4 regions of the Streptomyces araujoniae genome follow, and region 3 is predicted to be linked to each of the others. Evidence: riboswitches for the same ligand, from Rfam matches in the RefSeq annotation. Region 3 holds a riboswitch; each other region holds the start of a gene.
What was found. A riboswitch is a leader RNA that binds a small molecule or an ion and turns the genes downstream of it on or off. The one in region 3 is predicted to bind cyclic di-AMP.
Positions count from the first base shown of each region.

Region 1: linked by a shared signal. The riboswitch ahead of ACQ9ZG_RS29825 (LysM peptidoglycan-binding domain-containing M23 family metallopeptidase) and the one ahead of ACQ9ZG_RS32135 (transglycosylase SLT domain-containing protein) in region 3 are both predicted to bind cyclic di-AMP.
Region 2: linked by a shared signal. The riboswitch ahead of ACQ9ZG_RS21285 (C40 family peptidase) and the one ahead of ACQ9ZG_RS32135 (transglycosylase SLT domain-containing protein) in region 3 are both predicted to bind cyclic di-AMP.
Region 4: linked by a shared signal. The riboswitch ahead of ACQ9ZG_RS26350 (M23 family metallopeptidase) and the one ahead of ACQ9ZG_RS32135 (transglycosylase SLT domain-containing protein) in region 3 are both predicted to bind cyclic di-AMP.

Region 1 covers NZ_CP194070.1:6,997,382-7,001,583, forward strand. Annotated here, with positions in the region: gene ACQ9ZG_RS29810 (helix-turn-helix domain-containing protein) at 1-313, shown strand, start outside; gene ACQ9ZG_RS29815 (DUF6126 family protein) at 423-599, shown strand; gene ACQ9ZG_RS29820 (tyrosine-protein phosphatase) at 604-1,416, opposite strand; cyclic di-AMP (ydaO/yuaA leader) riboswitch at 1,828-1,988, shown strand; gene ACQ9ZG_RS29825 (LysM peptidoglycan-binding domain-containing M23 family metallopeptidase) at 1,992-2,993, shown strand; gene ACQ9ZG_RS29830 (SGNH/GDSL hydrolase family protein) at 3,165-3,992, shown strand; gene ACQ9ZG_RS29835 (STM4011 family radical SAM protein) at 4,019-4,202, opposite strand, start outside.
Region 2 covers NZ_CP194070.1:4,925,543-4,929,744, forward strand. Annotated here, with positions in the region: gene ACQ9ZG_RS21280 (hypothetical protein) at 1-36, shown strand, start outside; gene ACQ9ZG_RS21285 (C40 family peptidase) at 261-1,481, opposite strand; cyclic di-AMP (ydaO/yuaA leader) riboswitch at 1,480-1,646, opposite strand; gene pcrA (DNA helicase PcrA) at 1,916-4,202, shown strand, end outside.
Region 3 covers NZ_CP194070.1:7,606,444-7,610,645, forward strand. Annotated here, with positions in the region: gene ACQ9ZG_RS32125 (SpoIIE family protein phosphatase) at 1-319, shown strand, start outside; gene ACQ9ZG_RS32130 (FAD-dependent oxidoreductase) at 374-1,735, opposite strand; cyclic di-AMP (ydaO/yuaA leader) riboswitch at 2,236-2,396, shown strand; gene ACQ9ZG_RS32135 (transglycosylase SLT domain-containing protein) at 2,400-3,239, shown strand; gene ACQ9ZG_RS32140 (GMC oxidoreductase) at 3,398-4,202, shown strand, end outside.
Region 4 covers NZ_CP194070.1:6,104,964-6,109,165, forward strand. Annotated here, with positions in the region: gene ACQ9ZG_RS26340 (M16 family metallopeptidase) at 1-513, shown strand, start outside; gene ACQ9ZG_RS26345 (M16 family metallopeptidase) at 540-1,910, shown strand; cyclic di-AMP (ydaO/yuaA leader) riboswitch at 2,125-2,293, shown strand; gene ACQ9ZG_RS26350 (M23 family metallopeptidase) at 2,308-3,123, shown strand; gene ACQ9ZG_RS26355 (GntR family transcriptional regulator) at 3,430-4,140, shown strand.

The DNA.
Region 1 (4,202 bases), 610 kb from region 3:
GTACCGCCGGGCCGGCAGCCCCGGCCGCGCCATGCAGGCGCTGCGGGTCCGTGTCCCGTACGGCGCCCAGGGCGACCTGGTCCGCGTGCACCCCGGTGAGGAGTGGCTGTACGTCGTCGGCGGACGGCTGCGGGTCGCGCTGGGGGAGACCGTGCACGATCTGGACCCGGGCGACAGCGCCCACTTCGACTCGCTCACCCCGCACCGGATCGCGGCCCTGGACCGCGGCGGGGCGGAGCTGCTCTTCGTCCACTCCCTGCTCCAGAGCCCCGCGGCCGAGCTGTGCCTCGGCAACGCCCTCCACGCGCGCTGACCCCGCGTACCACCGCGGCCCCGCACACCTGCGGACCTCCGCGCTCCGGACCCCCGTACCTCCGGACCCTTCGTACCCACCGGCCGTGAGACCGGCAGAGAGGACCGTCATGTCCGATTCCGAACACTACGACCCGCTGAGTCCCCGGCGGCCTAAGGCCACGAAGGACGCGCAGGAGCGCCGGATGCCGCGCGGTCTGGTGATCCGCCTCATCGCCTACCTGGTGGTCGGCCATGTGATCGCGGCCTTCCTCTACCTGCTCTTCATGGTGGCGGGCGCGGAGTAGCCGCTCAGCCCTGGTCGAGCAGGCGCTCGCGCAGCCGCTCCCGGGTGGCGGCGGAGACGCCCAGTCCCTCCGAGAGATAGCGGTCCGTCGAGCCCCAGGTCTCGTCGATGGCCGTGAACGCCGCCGCGAGGTAGGAGGACTGGGCCCCGAAGAGCGGGTTGAGCAGCTCCATCACCTCGGGGGACATCCCCGTCGCGGACATGTCCGTGCGCTTCACCTTGTACCGGCGGTGCGGGTCGTTGGACTTGAGGTAGTCCGCCTCGATCGCCTCGCGCTCGACGCCGACCGCGAGCAGCGAGACCGCGATCGACAGCCCCGCCCGGTCCTTGCCCGCCGCGCAGTGCATCAGGGCCGGAACGCTGTCCTCCGCCAGGGCGTGGAGGACGCGGCTGTGCTCGGCGGTGCGGTCCACGATGGTCGCGCGGTACATGTGGAGCATCCGCTCGGTGCCCTTGCCGCCGGCCAGGATCGAGCGCAGCTGCTCGATGTTCCCGTCGCGCACCAGCCGCCAGAACTCGGCTCCGTCGGCCGGATCCGAGAGCGGAATGCTGACATTGCGGACACCGGCCAACTCGATGTCGTATCCGTCGAGCTGGTGGTCGGCGGAGTTGCGGAAGTCGAAGACGGTGTGCAGCCCGAGCCCGGAGAGGAAGGCCGCGTCCTCGGCGGTGGCGTGTGCCAGGTGGCCGCTGCGGTAGAGCCGGCCGAAGGCGGTGCGCCGCCCGTCCGTGGTGGGGAGCCCGCCCACGTCGCGGAAGTTGCGGACTCCGTTCAGTGCGGTCTCGGTCGGCGGGACCTGCGGCACCTGCTGCGTCACGGTGGCTCCTGAAGTCTCTGGCGTCGGCGCGGCTCTCCGGCGAGGGCGCTCCTGTGACGATACGACATCGATTCGGCCGAAAATCATGGGCCGGATGACGGAGTGTCAGAAGTGGTGCCGACGGCATGTCCGTATTGGTGCATTTCGCAGAACATGCCCCGCTAATGGGGGAGATGGGATTCCCTAGGTGAGCGGGATCATATCCGTGACGGACCGTGGCGACGGAGCCCGGTCGTTTTCCCGGGATCCGTACGGAAAGCCAAGATCCGTAATCCACGGAGTGTGACGGGAAATCCGGGGCGGAATTGAATCGATGATTCCGGGAGGCAACCGACGGCTTGTTCCCGTCGTCCTGACTCGTTTACGGTCACCGTCAATCCGGACGGACCGCCTAATCCTGCCGCCGCCCGGAATTCGCACCCACCCACTCACGTGTGGCAGGAGCGGGGGAACCAGGTAAGCCGCCGGCCCGGAGCGATCCGGACCGGCTAGGGGTGAAGCCGCCATCCAGCGGCCGGGCATCTCCAGCCCGAACCCGACAGCTCACCTCGCAGGCGCCGGAGAGGAACTTCCCCATGCCCGCACAGGGTAAGCACCGCCGTCCCAAGTCCGGCCCGATCACCCGCGGCGTCCTCGCCGCGGGCACCGGCGGCGCCGTACTCGCCCTCCCGCTGATCGGCGCCACCGGCGCCCACGCAGCGGAGAAGGCCGCCCCGGCCGTCAAGCCCGCCGCCGCCACGGCCGCGGTCGTGCCGGCCGCCGCCCCGCAGGCCGCGCCCGCCAAGGCGAAGGCCGCCCCGAAGACGTACTCCGTCGTCTCCGGCGACTACCTCGCGAAGATCGCCGCCGAGCACCAGCTCAAGGGCGGCTGGCAGAAGCTGTACCAGGACAACCGCTCCACCGTCGGCGAGAACCCCAGCCTGATCTTCCCGGGCATGAAGCTCACCCTCGGCGCCAAGGCCGCCGGCTCCGCCGCGCCCTCCGAGGCCAAGAAGGCCGCCCCGGCGCCCAGGTCCGCCCCGAAGGCCGAGAAGAAGGCCGCCCCCAAGGCCGCGCCGAAGAAGGCCGAGCAGGCGCCCAAGGGCGACACCATCTCGGCCGACGAGTCGGACGCCGCGCAGAAGCGGAGCGGTGCCACCACCCAGACCGGCGCCTCGCAGTCCACCGGCTCCGGCTGGACCGCCCCGCTGGACAGCGCCCAGGTCACCACCCAGTACCGCGCCTCCGGCTCCAGCTGGTCCAGCGGCTACCACACCGGTGCCGACTTCCGCGCCGCCTCCGGCACCCCCGTCCGCGCCATCGGCCCGGGCACCGTGGTCTCGGCAGGCTGGAGCGGTTCGTACGGCAACGAGGTCGTCATCCGCCACGCGGACGGCATGTACTCCCAGTACGCCCACCAGTCCTCGCTGAACGTCTCCACCGGCCAGACCGTCACCGGCGGCCAGCAGATCGGCCTCTCCGGCTCCACCGGCAACTCCACCGGTCCGCACCTCCACTTCGAGGTCCGCACCGGCCCGAGCTACGGCTCGGACGTCGACCCGGTCGCCTACCTGCGCCAGCACGGCGTCTCCCTCTGACCCGAGGGCGGCCCGCACCGGGCGTGAAGTGATCGAGGGCGGTGTGCTGTGGCACACCGCCCTCTACTTATTCCGGCTTTACCCAAATCAGACCGGGTGGTCTATGTCACCACCCGTCAACCCCGTATTACGGTCGCGTAGGTCACATTGAACGGTGCAGGATATGTGCTTGTGGCAGACGATTCGAGAACCCAGCAGCAGAACACCATCGGGTCGTACGCGGCGATCGGGGACAGTTTCACCGAAGGCGTCGGAGACCCCGGCCCCGACGGCACCTTTGTCGGCTGGGCGGACCGGTTCGCGGTTCTCCTCGCCGACCGGCTCCCCGCCCCCGACGCGGCGACGAACCCGGACGAGACCCGGCACGGGAATTTCCGCTACGCCAATCTCGCCGTACGCGGACGCCTCCTCGACCAGATCGTCGAGGAGCAGATCCCCCGCGCCAAGGAGCTGGCCCCCGACCTGGTCAGCTTCTGCGCGGGCGGCAACGACATCATCCGGCCCGGCACCGACCCCGACGACCTGGCCGAGCGGTACGAGAAGGCCGTCGCGGAGCTGACCGAGGCGGTCGGCTCCGTCATGATCACCACCGGCTTCGACACCCGGGGCGTCCCGGTGCTGCGCCATATGCGGGGCAAGATCGCCACGTACAACGTCCACCTCCGGGCCATCGCGGACCGCTACCGCTGCCCGGTGCTCGACCTGTGGTCGCTGCGCTCGGTGCAGGACCGGCGCGCCTGGGACGCCGACCGGCTCCACCTCTCGCCCGAGGGCCACACCCGGGTCGCGCTGCGCGCCGCCCAGGTCCTCGGCCACGACGTCCCGGCCGACCCGGACCAGCCCTGGCCGCCGCAGGCCCAGCGCAGCACCTTCCACGAGGGGCGCGACAACATCCAGTGGGCGCGGGAGTACCTCGTGCCGTGGATCGGGCGGCGGCTGCGCGGCGAGTCGTCCGGCGACCACGTCGAGGCCAAGCGCCCGGACCTGCTGCCGCTGTAGCAGCAGGTGCCCAGGGGCTCGGGTTCTCAGGGATTCAGGGGCTCAGGGTTCAGCAGGGGGAGCGTACGCCGGGTCGGGCCCGGGACCAGGGGTCCGTCCGGCGCCGGGCCCCCGCCCGGCCCGGCCGGTATCCGCTCCAGCACACCGCCCGCGAAGACGTCGTACAGCGGCAGCGTCTCCAGGTGCACATAGCCGATGTGGCAGTCGCAG
Region 2 (4,202 bases), 2.7 Mb from region 3:
GTCGCCAACATCTTCATCGCCACGCTCTGGACCTGAGGGGTCTGAGAGGCCAGGGGCACTGAGGGGCCTGGGCGACCGGGATGGCTGAGGGACCTGAGGGATCTGGGGGTGCCCAAGGGGCCCGGGTGGCTCCTGAGGAGCGCCTGAGGGGCCTGGGGTCCCCGGCGCCCGGGGCCTGAGAACTTCCCGGGGCCCGAGAGGCTCCCGGAGCCCGATAGGCCGGGGCGGGGAGGCGTGAGGCCCGCCCCGGCCGACGTGCGCTACGCCGGGCGCACGCTGCCGTAGATCGGCATGTAGTAGATCGACTCCTCGCGCACGTTCGCCCCCGGCTTCGGCGCGTGGATCATCATCCCGTCGCCCTTGTAGATGCCGACGTGGCTGATGTCGTCGTAGAAGAAGACCAGGTCACCCGGCTGGAGGTCCGACGTGGCGACGCGGGTGCCGACCTTCACCTGGTCCCAGGTGGTCCGGGGCAGGGTGACCCCCGCCTCCCGCCAGGCCGCCTTGGTCAGCCCCGAGCAGTCGTACGAGGACGGGCCCGTCGCCCCCCACACGTACGGCTTCCCGATCTGGGCGCGGGCGAAGGCCAGCACCTTCTCGGCCTTGGCCGCGTAACCGCTGCCCGTCCCGGCCCCCGTACCCGTACCGGACCCCGGGCTCGTCCCCGTCCCCGTACCGCTGCCGGAGCCAGAACCGGAGCCACCGGCCTCGGCGGACTCCTTCGCGGCCTCCTCGCGGGCCTTCTTCTCCGCCGCCTCGCGCTCCTTGGCCTCGGCCGCCTGGCGGGCGGCCAGCCGCTCCGCCTTCTCCCGGGCCTCGGCCTCCTTCTTCCGCTCCAGCTCCGCCAGCCGCGCCTTCTCCTCGGCGGTCAGCCGCGACAGCAGCGCCCGGGCCTCGGCCAGCTTGGTCTGCACGGTCTGCTTGCCGGTGCGCAGCGCGGTCTGCGTCTCGGTCAGCTTCTCCAGGCTCTTCACGGCCTCCGCGCGCTTCTTCGAGGCCTCGGCCTGCTGCGTGCGGAAGTCGTCGACGGCCTTCTGCTGCCGCTCGGTCGCCCGGCTCATCAGCCGGCTCTGGTCGAAGTACCCCTGCGGGTCGTCCGCCAGGAAGAAGGTCGCGGTGGGCGCGATGCCGCCGGTGCGGTACTGCGCGGCCGCGTAGGCGCCCAGCTCCCGGCGCGCCTCGTTGATCCGCTCGGTCCGCTTCGCCACGTCGGAGAGCAGCGTGTCGACCTTGGCCCGCTGGGTGGTGGAGGCGGCCTTCGCCCGGTTGTACTGCTGGGTCGCGCTGCCCGCCTGCCGGTACAGCTCGTCGACCTTCTTCTGCACGTCCTCGATGGCCGGCCTCGGCTCGGCGGGCGCCGCCGTCGCGTTCTGCGTGGAGAGCAGCGTCACGGAGGCGAGCGCGGCCGTCGTGAACCCGACGGCGGGGGTGGTCGTGCGCACCTTCGTACGCGGCTTGCGATGCGATGCCAAGACCGGCATCTCCTTCCGTGGACCGCCTACCGGGTTAGCTGTCGGGTTCGGACGGAACGGAAGGCTGTCCTACGGTCCGCCTGCGCGGGCACGGACCGATTCACCCCGGTTCTGCGTGTGGGTCCCCGGTTCCGAACCGCCGCGAGGGCAGCACGGATTCGGCAGAGGTGACCGTGAGACGCGGTTCGCCTCAGGGAGCTACGGATCACCTGACCGAGCACGCTAGCCAACGCGGCCCGCCGCTGGGAAGGAGGATGAGCGATATGCCCGATACATTTTCGTGACCTTCTCCCCGGCCGGAACCTGCACCCCCTCCGACCGGCTGCTCCTTCACGGAACGTGGACGTCCGCTCTCCGTCCGTACGGGGCGGACGCCCGTGCCGGTGGCCGCTTGCGGCCTTCGGCCGAACGTTGTCGGTGCGGCCCCCTAGACTCGGAGGGCGATGAGCAGCCTCTTTGACGACAACTTCCTGACCGGCCTCCAGCCCGCGGAGGACGGCCCGCCGCCGCCCCCCGAGGAGCACGCACCCGAAGCGGTGCCGGAGGGACTCTTCGAGGGCGTCTTCGACGCGCCCCCGCCTCCCCGGGACGGGTACTACCGGGACGGTCACCCGCGCCCGGTCATCGACTCCGCCGCACTGCTCGACGGGCTGAACACCGAGCAGCGCGCCGCCGTCGTGCACGCCGGCTGCCCGCTGCTCATCGTCGCCGGGGCCGGTTCCGGCAAGACCCGGGTGCTCACCCACCGCATCGCCCACCTGCTGGCCGAGCGCGGGGTCCACCCGGGGCAGATCCTCGCGATCACCTTCACCAACAAGGCCGCGGGCGAGATGAAGGAGCGCGTCGAGCAGCTGGTGGGCCCGCGCGCCAACGCCATGTGGGTGATGACCTTCCACAGCGCGTGCGTCCGCATCCTGCGCCGCGAGTCGAAGAAGCTCGGCTTCACCTCGTCGTTCTCGATCTACGACGCCGCCGACTCCAAGCGCCTGATGGCCCTGGTCTGCCGCGATCTGGACCTGGACCCCAAGCGCTATCCGCCGAAGTCCTTCACCGCCAAGGTCTCCAACCTCAAGAACGAGCTGATCGACGAGGAGACCTTCGCCGGACAGGCGGCGGACGGCTTCGAGAAGACCCTCGCCCAGGCGTACACGCTCTACCAGGCCCGCCTGCGCGAGGCCAACGCCCTGGACTTCGACGACATCATCATGACGACAGTCCACCTCCTCCAGGCCTTCCCGGACGTGGCCGAGCACTACCGCCGCCGCTTCCGCCACGTCCTGGTCGACGAGTACCAGGACACCAACCACGCCCAGTACACGCTGGTTCGGGAGCTGGTCGGCCCCTCCGGGGAGGCGTCCGACGCCCCCGCCGAGCTGTGCGTGGTGGGTGACGCGGACCAGTCGATCTACGCCTTCCGCGGCGCCACCATCCGCAACATCCTCCAGTTCGAGGAGGACTACCCGGACGCGACGACGATCCTCCTGGAGCAGAACTACCGCTCCACACAGACGATCCTCTCCGCCGCCAACGCCGTCATCGAGCGCAACGAGAGCCGCCGCCCGAAGAACCTCTGGACCAACGCCGGCTCCGGCGCCCGCATCACCGGCTACGTCGCGGACACCGAGCACGACGAGGCCCAGTTCGTCGCCGACGAGATCGACCGCCTCACCGACAAGGGCGACGCCAAGGCGGGCGATGTCGCCGTCTTCTACCGGACCAACGCCCAGTCCCGTGTCTTCGAGGAGATCTTCATCCGGGTCGGCCTGCCCTACAAGGTCGTCGGCGGCGTGCGGTTCTACGAGCGCAAGGAGGTCCGGGACGTCCTGGCCTACCTCCGCGTCCTCGCCAACCCCGAGGACACCGTCCCGCTCCGCCGCATCCTCAACGTGCCCAAGCGCGGCATCGGGGACCGCGCCGAGGCCATGATCGACGCCCTGTCGATGCGCGAGAAGATCTCCTTCCCGCAGGCGCTGCGCCGCGTCGACGAGGCGTACGGCATGGCGGCCCGCTCCTCCAACGCCGTCAAGCGGTTCAACACGCTGATGGAGGAGCTGCGCACGATCGTCGAGTCCGGCGCCGGGCCCGCCGTCGTGCTGGAAGCCGTGCTGGAGCGCACGGGCTATCTGGCCGAGCTCCAGGCCTCCACGGACCCGCAGGACGAGACCCGTATCGAGAACCTCCAGGAACTCGCCGCCGTCGCCCTCGAATTCGAGCAGGAGCGCGGCGAGGAGGAGGGCGCGGGCACGCTCGCGGAGTTCCTGGAGAAGGTCGCGCTGGTGGCCGACTCCGACCAGATCCCCGACGAGGACGAGGACGGCTCCGGCGTCATCACGCTGATGACCCTGCACACGGCGAAGGGCCTGGAGTTCCCGGTCGTCTTCCTCACCGGCCTGGAGGACGGCGTCTTCCCGCACATGCGGGCCCTCGGCCAGACCAAGGAGCTGGAGGAGGAGCGCCGTCTCGCCTATGTCGGCATCACCCGCGCCCGCGAGCGGCTCTATCTGACCCGGGCCGCCATGCGCAGCGCCTGGGGACAGCCCTCGTACAACCCGCCCTCGCGGTTCCTGGAGGAGATCCCGGAAACGCACCTGGACTGGAAGCGCAAGGGCCCGATGGCCGCCCCGGCCGGCCCCACCTCGGGCATCACGTCCTCGCTCTCCTCCTCGCGCTCGCGCTCCGGCCCCTCGGGCTTCGCCACCCGGCGCTCCACGGAGAAGCCGACGGTCTCGC
Region 3 (4,202 bases):
CGGCGCCATGCTGGCCCTCTTCACCGACGGGCTCATCGAGCGCCCCGGGACCGACATCGACGAGGGCATCGAACGGCTGCGCGCCACGATCGAGGGGGTCGGCTCCGCGCCGCTGGCCGAGACCGCGAACCGGGTGATCGGGGAGGCCCGGCAGGCCACGGACCGCCCCGACGACATCGCCCTGCTGCTGGCGGCCCGCTGGACGCACCCGCCGCGGAAGCCGCCGCCACCGGCTCCCGGAACCGCCCCGCCCGGCCTGTGGCGGACCTTCCGCGGGCCGGGTCCCGGCGGCGCGAGGAGCACCCCGGACCCGGCCTGACGGGCACCGGCCCCGTACAGGTCAGGTGCCCGTACGGGGCCGGTGCCGTGAGGATCACGCGCCCGAGGCGTCCAGCATGCCCTCGCGCTCCACGACCTTGATCCGCTCACGGCCCTGGGCCGCGCCGAGCGCCTGCTCGTGGGCGTCCAGCCGGTGCCAGCCCTCCCACGTCGTGTAGCGGACGTTCCGGCTCTCCAGGAAGGCCTCCACGGCCTCCGGGGCGGGCGTCGCCGGCTCGGGCAGCCGTCCGGCGGCGAGGTCCTCCAGGAGGCAGGCGACCGTCTCGTTGGCGTCGCCCTTGGTGTGGCCGATCAGACCGATCGGGCCGCGCTTGATCCAGCCGGTGACGTAGACCGAGGCCATGTGCTCGTCGCCGGAGACGACCCGGCCCGCCTCGTGCGGGACCGTGCCGGAGGCCACGTCGAAGGGGAGCTTGGGCAGTTCCTCCGAGTAGTAGCCGACGGCCCGGTAGACGCTCTGCATCTCCCAGTCGGTGAACCTGCCGGTGCCCCGGACGTTGCCGGTGCCGTCCAGCTCGGTGCGCTCGGTGCGCAGCGCGGTGACCTTGCCGTCCTCGCCGAGGATCTCGACCGGGGACTCGAAGAAGTGCAGGAAGAGCTTGTGCGGACGGTCGCCGGTATCGCGGATCGCCCAGTTCTCCAGGGTCTGCGCGACCATGTTGGCCTGCTTGTTCTCCCGCCGGGTGGCGATGGAGCCCTCGTCGTAGTCGATGTCCTCGGGGTTGACGATGACCTCGATGTTGGGGGAGTGGTCCAGCTCCCGCAGCTCCATCGGGCTGAACTTGGCCTGCGCCGGGCCACGCCGCCCGAACACATGCACCTCCAGCGCCTTGTTCGCCTTGAGGCCCTGGTACACGTTGTCCGGGATCTCGGTCGGCAGCAGCTCGTCCGCCGTCTTGGCCAGCACCCGGGCCACGTCCAGCGCCACGTTGCCGACGCCGAGGACGGCGACCTTCTCGGCGGTCAGCGGCCAGGTGCGCGGGACCTCGGGGTGGCCGTCGTACCAGGAGACGAACTCGGCCGCGCCGTAGGAGCCGTCCAGCCCGATGCCGGGGATGTCCAGCGCCCGGTCGGCCTCGGCGCCGGTGGAGAAGATCACCGCGTCGTAGAAGGAGCGCAGGTCGTCCAGGTCGATGTCGTTCGGGTAGCTGACGTTGCCGAAGAGACGGATCTGCGGCTTGTCCAGCACCTGGTGCAGCGCCTTGACGATGCCCTTGATCCGGGGGTGGTCGGGGGCCACTCCGTAGCGGATCAGGCCGAAGGGAGCGGGCATGCGCTCGAACAGGTCGATCGAGACACCCGGGTCCTGGCAGACCTCGGATTTGAGCAGCGCGTCCGCAGCGTAGATACCGGCGGGGCCGGCTCCGACAATGGCGACGCGGACGGGGCGTGTCATGGCGTGTTGATCCTTAAGGCGGGCGAACGCGGGCAGGTCAGGCAGGTCGGGCAGGTTACAGAGTACGCGGCAAGTAAGGGTGGGCTTACTAGTGTCCACCCCACACGGTAAGCCAAGGCCGCGTGAGGCTCCCGACCCACCCTACGGAACCGCCCGATAAGTCCGTTTCTTCGGGTCGTTATGGGTGATTTGGGTCTTTGATTACCGAATTCCATAAAAGGGCCATTGGGTGCCTTGGGTCGCTTTGGCCTTACCCGTTCCGGCCGCCTCCGCCCGGAGTGGTGAGCGTCACGTCCCGGGGGTGCGGACGCAGAAGCGGAGCGTTCGGTTCCCTTCTCCGTGAAGAGAGTTGACGCCGTGACGGAACCGGGCCGGCCGGGAATTCCGCTCATTCGATCTTGCGGAAAAAGAAGATCCGGAATTCGGGGCTTGTTCCGCCCGATGTTTTTCGCCTACGGTCACGGTCAATCCGGATGGAACGCCGAATCCTGCCGCCGTCCGGGAATCCGCAACCCACTCACGTACGGCAGGAGCGGGGGACCCAGGTAAGTCGCCGATCCGGTCTCCGGAGCGGCTAGGGGTGAAGTCGCACGTCCCGTGCGGCCAGACATCTCCCGTCTGAACCCGACAGCTCACCCCGTAGGCGCCGGAGAGGAAATTCCCCATGCCCGCACCGGGTAAGCACCGCCGTCCCAAGTCCGTCTCGCTGGGCCGTGGCATCGCCGCCGTGACCACGGGTGGAGCCGTTCTGGCCCTTCCCGTCCTCGGCGCCACCACCGCCTCCGCCGCCCCCGCTCCGTCCGTCGCGGAAAAGGCCGTAACATCCGTCTCCGTGACCGCCCAGGCGAATTCCGTGACGAAGGCCGCGCCCGCCAAGCATTCCGTGGTGTCCGGCGAATCGCTTTCCAAGATCGCCCGCGACTATTCCGTCAGCGGCGGCTGGAAGAAGCTCTACGAAGGCAACCGGAAGGTCATCGGGGAGAACCCGCACCTTATTCACCCGGGTATCACCCTCACCGTCGGCGCCAAGGCTGCCGCCCCGTCAGACGCCAAGGCCGGAAAGGCCGGCAAGTCGGCCCCGACCGCCGACCGCGCCGCCTCGGCCGAGCGTGCCGACCGCTCCGCGCGTGCCGCCGCCCCCGCCGCCCAGGCTGCCCCGGCCGCCGCCGCCCCGACCGCGTACACCAACGACCTCGACGGCTGGATCAAGGAGTCGCTGGCGGTCATGGCCCAGCACGGCATCCCCGGCAGCTACGAGGGCATCCACCGCAACATCATCCGCGAGTCCTCGGGCAACCCGAACGCGATCAACAACTGGGACTCCAACGCGGCCAAGGGCACCCCGTCCAAGGGGCTGCTCCAGGTCATCGACCCGACCTTCCGCGCCTACCACGTGCCCGGCACCTCGACCGACAGCTACGACCCGGTCGCCAACATCGTCGCCGCGTGCAACTACGCCGCGGACCGCTACGGCTCGATCGACAACGTCTTCGGCGCCTACTGATCACCGGGCGCACCCGGCGTACGACAGCCCGAGGGGCCCCGGACCGCACGGTCCGGGGCCCCTCTCGCGTGCCGGGAAGTTACCCCCAAGTTTCTCGTGACTTACCACGCGATCAGCAGTAGAACCTGTTGCATTCTGCCGAGAGTGAGGTAGGTCATATGGGCGACACTGTCCAGCACAACGACGTCTCGAAAGGCGTCTCCCGTCGACGTTTCATCACGGGAACAGGTTCTCTTCTGGGGGTCGCGGCGCTCGCCGGGCCCACCGCCCCGGTCTGGGCCGCGCCCCGTACGGCGGCGGCCCCCATCGGCTCCGGAGCCCATGTGCCGGTGCTGGTCGTCGGCACCGGCTACGGCGGCTCGGTGGCCGCGCTCCGGCTCGCCCAGGCCGGTACGGACGTGCACATGGTCGAGATGGGCATGGCCTGGGACACCCCGGGCGCGGACGGCAAGATCTTCGCCAACACCACCCGGCCCGACGACCGCTCGTTCTGGCTGCGCACCCGGACCAAGCAGCCGCTGAGCAACTTCCTCGGCTTCCCGATCGACAGACAGGTCAACCGCTACACCGGGATCCTGGACGCCGAGGAGTTCGCCGGCATCACCGTCTACCAGGGGCGTGGCGTCGGCGGCGGCTCGCTGGTCAACGGCGGCATGGCCGTCACCCCGAAGCGGGAGAACTTCGCCGCCGTCCTCCCGACGGTGGACGCCGGCGAGATGTACCGCACCTACTACCCCCGGGCCAACGCCGACCTCGGGGTCTCCACCATCGACCCCGCCTGGTTCGACACGGTCGACTGCTACCAGTACGCGAGGGTCGGCCGGAAGCACGCCCAGCGCGCCGGCTTCCCCTTCCTCTTCGTCCCCGCCGTCTACGACTGGGACTACATGAAGCAGGAGGCCGCCGGGACCGTACCGAGATCAGCGCTGGACGCCGAGATCCTCTACGGCAACAACTACGGCA
Region 4 (4,202 bases), 1.5 Mb from region 3:
CTGGCGCTCACCGTGCTCGGCGGCGGTGAGTCCTCCCGGCTGCACAACCGCCTGGTCCGCCGCGACCGTACGGCGGTGGCGGCGGGGTTCGGGCTGCTGCGGCTCGCCGGGGCGCCCTCGCTGGGCTGGCTGGACGTGAAGACCTCCGGCGGTGTCGCGGTGGAGACGATCGAGACCGCGGTCGACGAGGAGCTGGCCCGGTTCGCCGCCGAGGGGCCCACCCCGGAGGAAATGGAGCGCGCCCAGGCCCAGTTGGAGCGCGAGTGGCTGGACCGGCTGGGGACGGTCGCGGGCCGCGCCGACGAACTCTGCCGCTACGCGGTGCTGTTCGGTGACCCGCAGCTCGCCCTGACCGCCGTGGGCCGGGTGCTGGACGTCACCGCCGAGGAGGTGCGCCAGGCGGCCGCGGCGGCCCTGCGCCCCGACAACCGGGCGGTGCTCGTCTACGAGCCGGTCGAGCCTGCCGAGGACGGGGACGAGGCCACCGACGCGCCCGAGGGGACGGACAAGTGAGCGACGCCGCCGTGACTGGAGTAGCCATGGAGTACCACCCGCAGCCGACCCCGGGCACCGCCCGGCCGTGGGCCTTCCCCGCCCCCGAGCGCGGCGCCCTGCCCAACGGGCTGACCGTGCTGCGCTGCCACCGCCCCGGCCAGCAGGTCGTGGCCGTGGAGATCTTCCTGGACGCGCCGCTGGACGCCGAGCCCGAGGGCCTGGACGGCGTGGCCACGATCATGTCGCGCGCGCTCTCCGAGGGCACCGACAAGCACAGCGCCGAGGAGTTCGCCGCCGAGCTGGAGCGGTGCGGCGCCACCCTGGACGCCCACGCCGACCACCCCGGCGTCCGGGTCTCCCTGGAGGTCCCGGCCTCCCGGCTGGCCAAGGCGCTCGGCCTGGTCGCGGAGGCCCTGCGCGCCCCGGCCTTCGCCGAGAGCGAGATCGAGCGGCTCGTCGGCAACCGGCTCGACGAGATCCCGCACGAGCAGGCCAACCCGTCCCGGCGCGCCGCCAAGCAGCTCTCCAAGGAGCTGTTCCCGGCCACCGCCCGGATGTCCCGCCCCCGGCTGGGCACCGAGGAGACCGTGCGGCGGATCGACGCGGCCGCCGTGCGCGCCTTCTTCGACGCCCATGTCCGCCCGGCCACCGCGACGGCCGTGATCGTCGGTGACCTGACCGGCATCGACCTGGACGCCCTGCTCGCCGACACCCTCGGCGACTGGTCGGGCGACGCGGGCCAGGCCCGCCCGGTCGCCCCGATCACCGCCGACGACGCCGGTCGCGTCGTCATCGTGGACCGCCCCGGCGCGGTCCAGACCCAGCTGCTGATCGGCCGCATCGGCCCGGACCGCCACGAGAGCGTCTGGCCCGCCCAGGTGCTCGGCTCCTACTGCCTGGGCGGCACCCTCACCTCCCGGCTGGACCGGGTGCTGCGCGAGGAGAAGGGCTACACCTACGGCGTGCGGGCCTTCGCCCAGGTCCTGCGCTCCGCCGGGCCCGACGCGGGCGGTGCGGCGATGCTCGCCATCAGCGGTTCGGTGGACACCGAGTCCACCGGCCCGGCCCTGGACGACCTCTGGAAGGTCCTGCGCACGCTGGCCGCCGAAGGGCTTACCGACGCCGAGCGCGAGACGGCCGTGCAGAACCTGGTGGGCGTCGCCCCGCTCAAGTTCGAGACGGCCGCCTCGGTCGCGAGCACCCTGGCCGACCAGGTCGAGCAGCACCTCCCCGACGACTACCAGGCCCAGCTGTACGCCCGCCTCGCGGAGACGGGCACCGTGGAGGCGACCGCGGCCGTGGTCAACGCCTTCCCGGTGGACCGGCTGGTCACGGTCCTGGTCGGGGACGCGGCGCAGATCGCGGAGCCGGTGAAGGCGCTCGGCATCGGAGAGGTGACCGTCGTCAGCGGCTGACACCGCACCGGCGCGGCAGAAGGAACGAGGGTCCCGGTTCGCCGGGGCCCTCGCTTTTTGCGCGTTAAGTCCCAAATGTGCCTCTTCCTCCAAGAGGGTGACGATCTGCCCTGTGGGATGCGCGACAAACCCCCCTGTCCGTTTGGTGATGCGCAGCCGCCCCGCCTAGCGTCGGCCCGGCTGTCCGCCACCCGTATGCCGCACCCGCGGCGCCGGGCAGCCATCGCCGAGTCCCCGTCAGGCGCGAGCCTGGGGAGCCGGGGACCCACACGCAGTCCCTGGGGTGAATCGGATCCCCGTGCCGCGAACCGGCCCGGGAGTCCGTAGGAGACCTTCCTGCTCCGAACCCGTCAGCTAACCCGGTAGGCGAGAAGGAAGGAAAGGATCCAGCCCCTCCATGGCGTTCACCCGTGCCACCGGGAAGCACCGTGCCCCGAGCCGCCTGACCCGCCGCAGCGCCCATGTCGCCGGCGTCACGGCCCTGGCCACCACCGGCGTCCTCGGCACCCTCGCCTCGCCGGCCACCGCGGCGGACTCCGAGGCCGCCCGGACCGTCGAGACCGGACTCACCCAGGCCATCACCCTCGACGCCACGCTCGCCGAGCGGCTCGACGCCCAGGCCCGCGCCCAGCACCAGCAGGCGGCCGACGCGGCCAGGGCGAAGGCCAAGGCCGCCGCGGAAGCCAAGGCCAAGGCCGAGAAGGCCCGGGCGAAGGCGGAGGCGGAGCGCAAGGCCGAGGCCCGCGCGAAGGAGATCCGCGAGGAGAAGGCCCGGGCCGCCCGCGCCGCCGAGCGCGCCCGCCTCAACGCCTTCCACCTCCCCGTCGCCGGGTCCTACGTCACCACCGGCTACAAGTCGGGCGGCGCCCTCTGGTCCTCCGGCAGCCACTCCGGCGTGGACTTCCGCGCCGCCTCCGGCAGCTCCGTCGTCGCGGTCGGCGCCGGTACGGTCGTCGAGGCCGGCTGGGGCGGGGCGTACGGCAACAACGTGGTGCTCCGGATGGCCGACGGCACGTACACCCAGTACGGCCACCTCTCCTCGATCACCGTCTCCGTCGGCCAGAGCGTCACCTCCGGCCAGCAGGTCGGCCTCTCCGGCTCCACCGGCAACTCCACCGGCCCGCACCTGCACTTCGAGGCCCGGACCACCCCGGAGTACGGCTCGGACATGGACCCGGTCGCCTACCTGCGCTCGCACGGCGTCAACGTCTGACGCGCACGGCACCGACGCCCGGCCCGGGCAAGCGGTCCGGCGAACCGGCCCCACGGTCCGGTCGGGCCCCACGGTCCCGTCCGGCCCCACGGTCCGGTCGGGCCCCACGGTCCCGTCCGGCCCCACGGTCCGGTCGGGCCCCACGGTCCCGTCCGGCCCCACGGTCCGGTCCCGCGCCTTCCGGAATCCGCCAGAAGATATCCCTCGATTCCGACCCGCCATCGGAAATTGCGGCGGATTGCAATAGAGTCACGGAACAGGTGTCGGCCGGCCGCGTCTCGCGGGGATTATGGCGGAGGTTCGGACATGCGCATTCCCGCGCAATCGGTATGCACGGCAATCCGTGACGACATCGTCTCCGGTGTCTACGAACGCGGCAGCCGCCTCACCGAGGAACTGCTGGCGCGGCGGTACGGGGTCTCCCGCGTCCCGGTGCGCGAGGCGCTGCGCACGCTGGAGTCCGAGGGCTTCGTCGTCACCCGCAGGCACGCCGGGGCCTGCGTCGCCGAGCCCACCGAGCAGGAGGCCGCCGACCTGCTGGAGATCCGGATGCTCCTGGAGCCGCTCGGCGCGGCCCGGGCCGCCCAGCGCCGGACGGAGGCCCACCTCAAGGTGCTCCGCGGCCTGGTCCGGCTGGGCCAGGAGCGGGCCCGCCGGGGCGAGGGGGAGGACCTGCGGGCGCTGGGCGGCTGGTTCCACGAGACCCTCGCCCAGGCCTCCGGCAGCCCCGGCCTCATCGCCCTGCTCACCCAGCTCAGGCACAAGACCGCGTGGATGTACGCCGTCGAGCAGCCGGCCCGCCCCGTCGACTCCTGGGCCGAGCACGGTGCCATCGTGGACGCGGTGGCGCGCGGCGACGCGGAGCGGGCGAGGGCGCTGGCCGCCCAGCACGCGGAACGGTCGGCCGCGGCCCACCGGCTCCGCCGCCGCCCGGACCGGCCCGGCCGTCACCCGGCGCCGCGGTCCCGGGTGAGTTCTTCGCAACACGGCGTAAACATTGCGAGTGCCCGCCATTAACAAGGAAGCCGTATACAAAGAGAAGTAATTCCGGGGGCTTTTCCGTGCTGCCCTCGAATAGC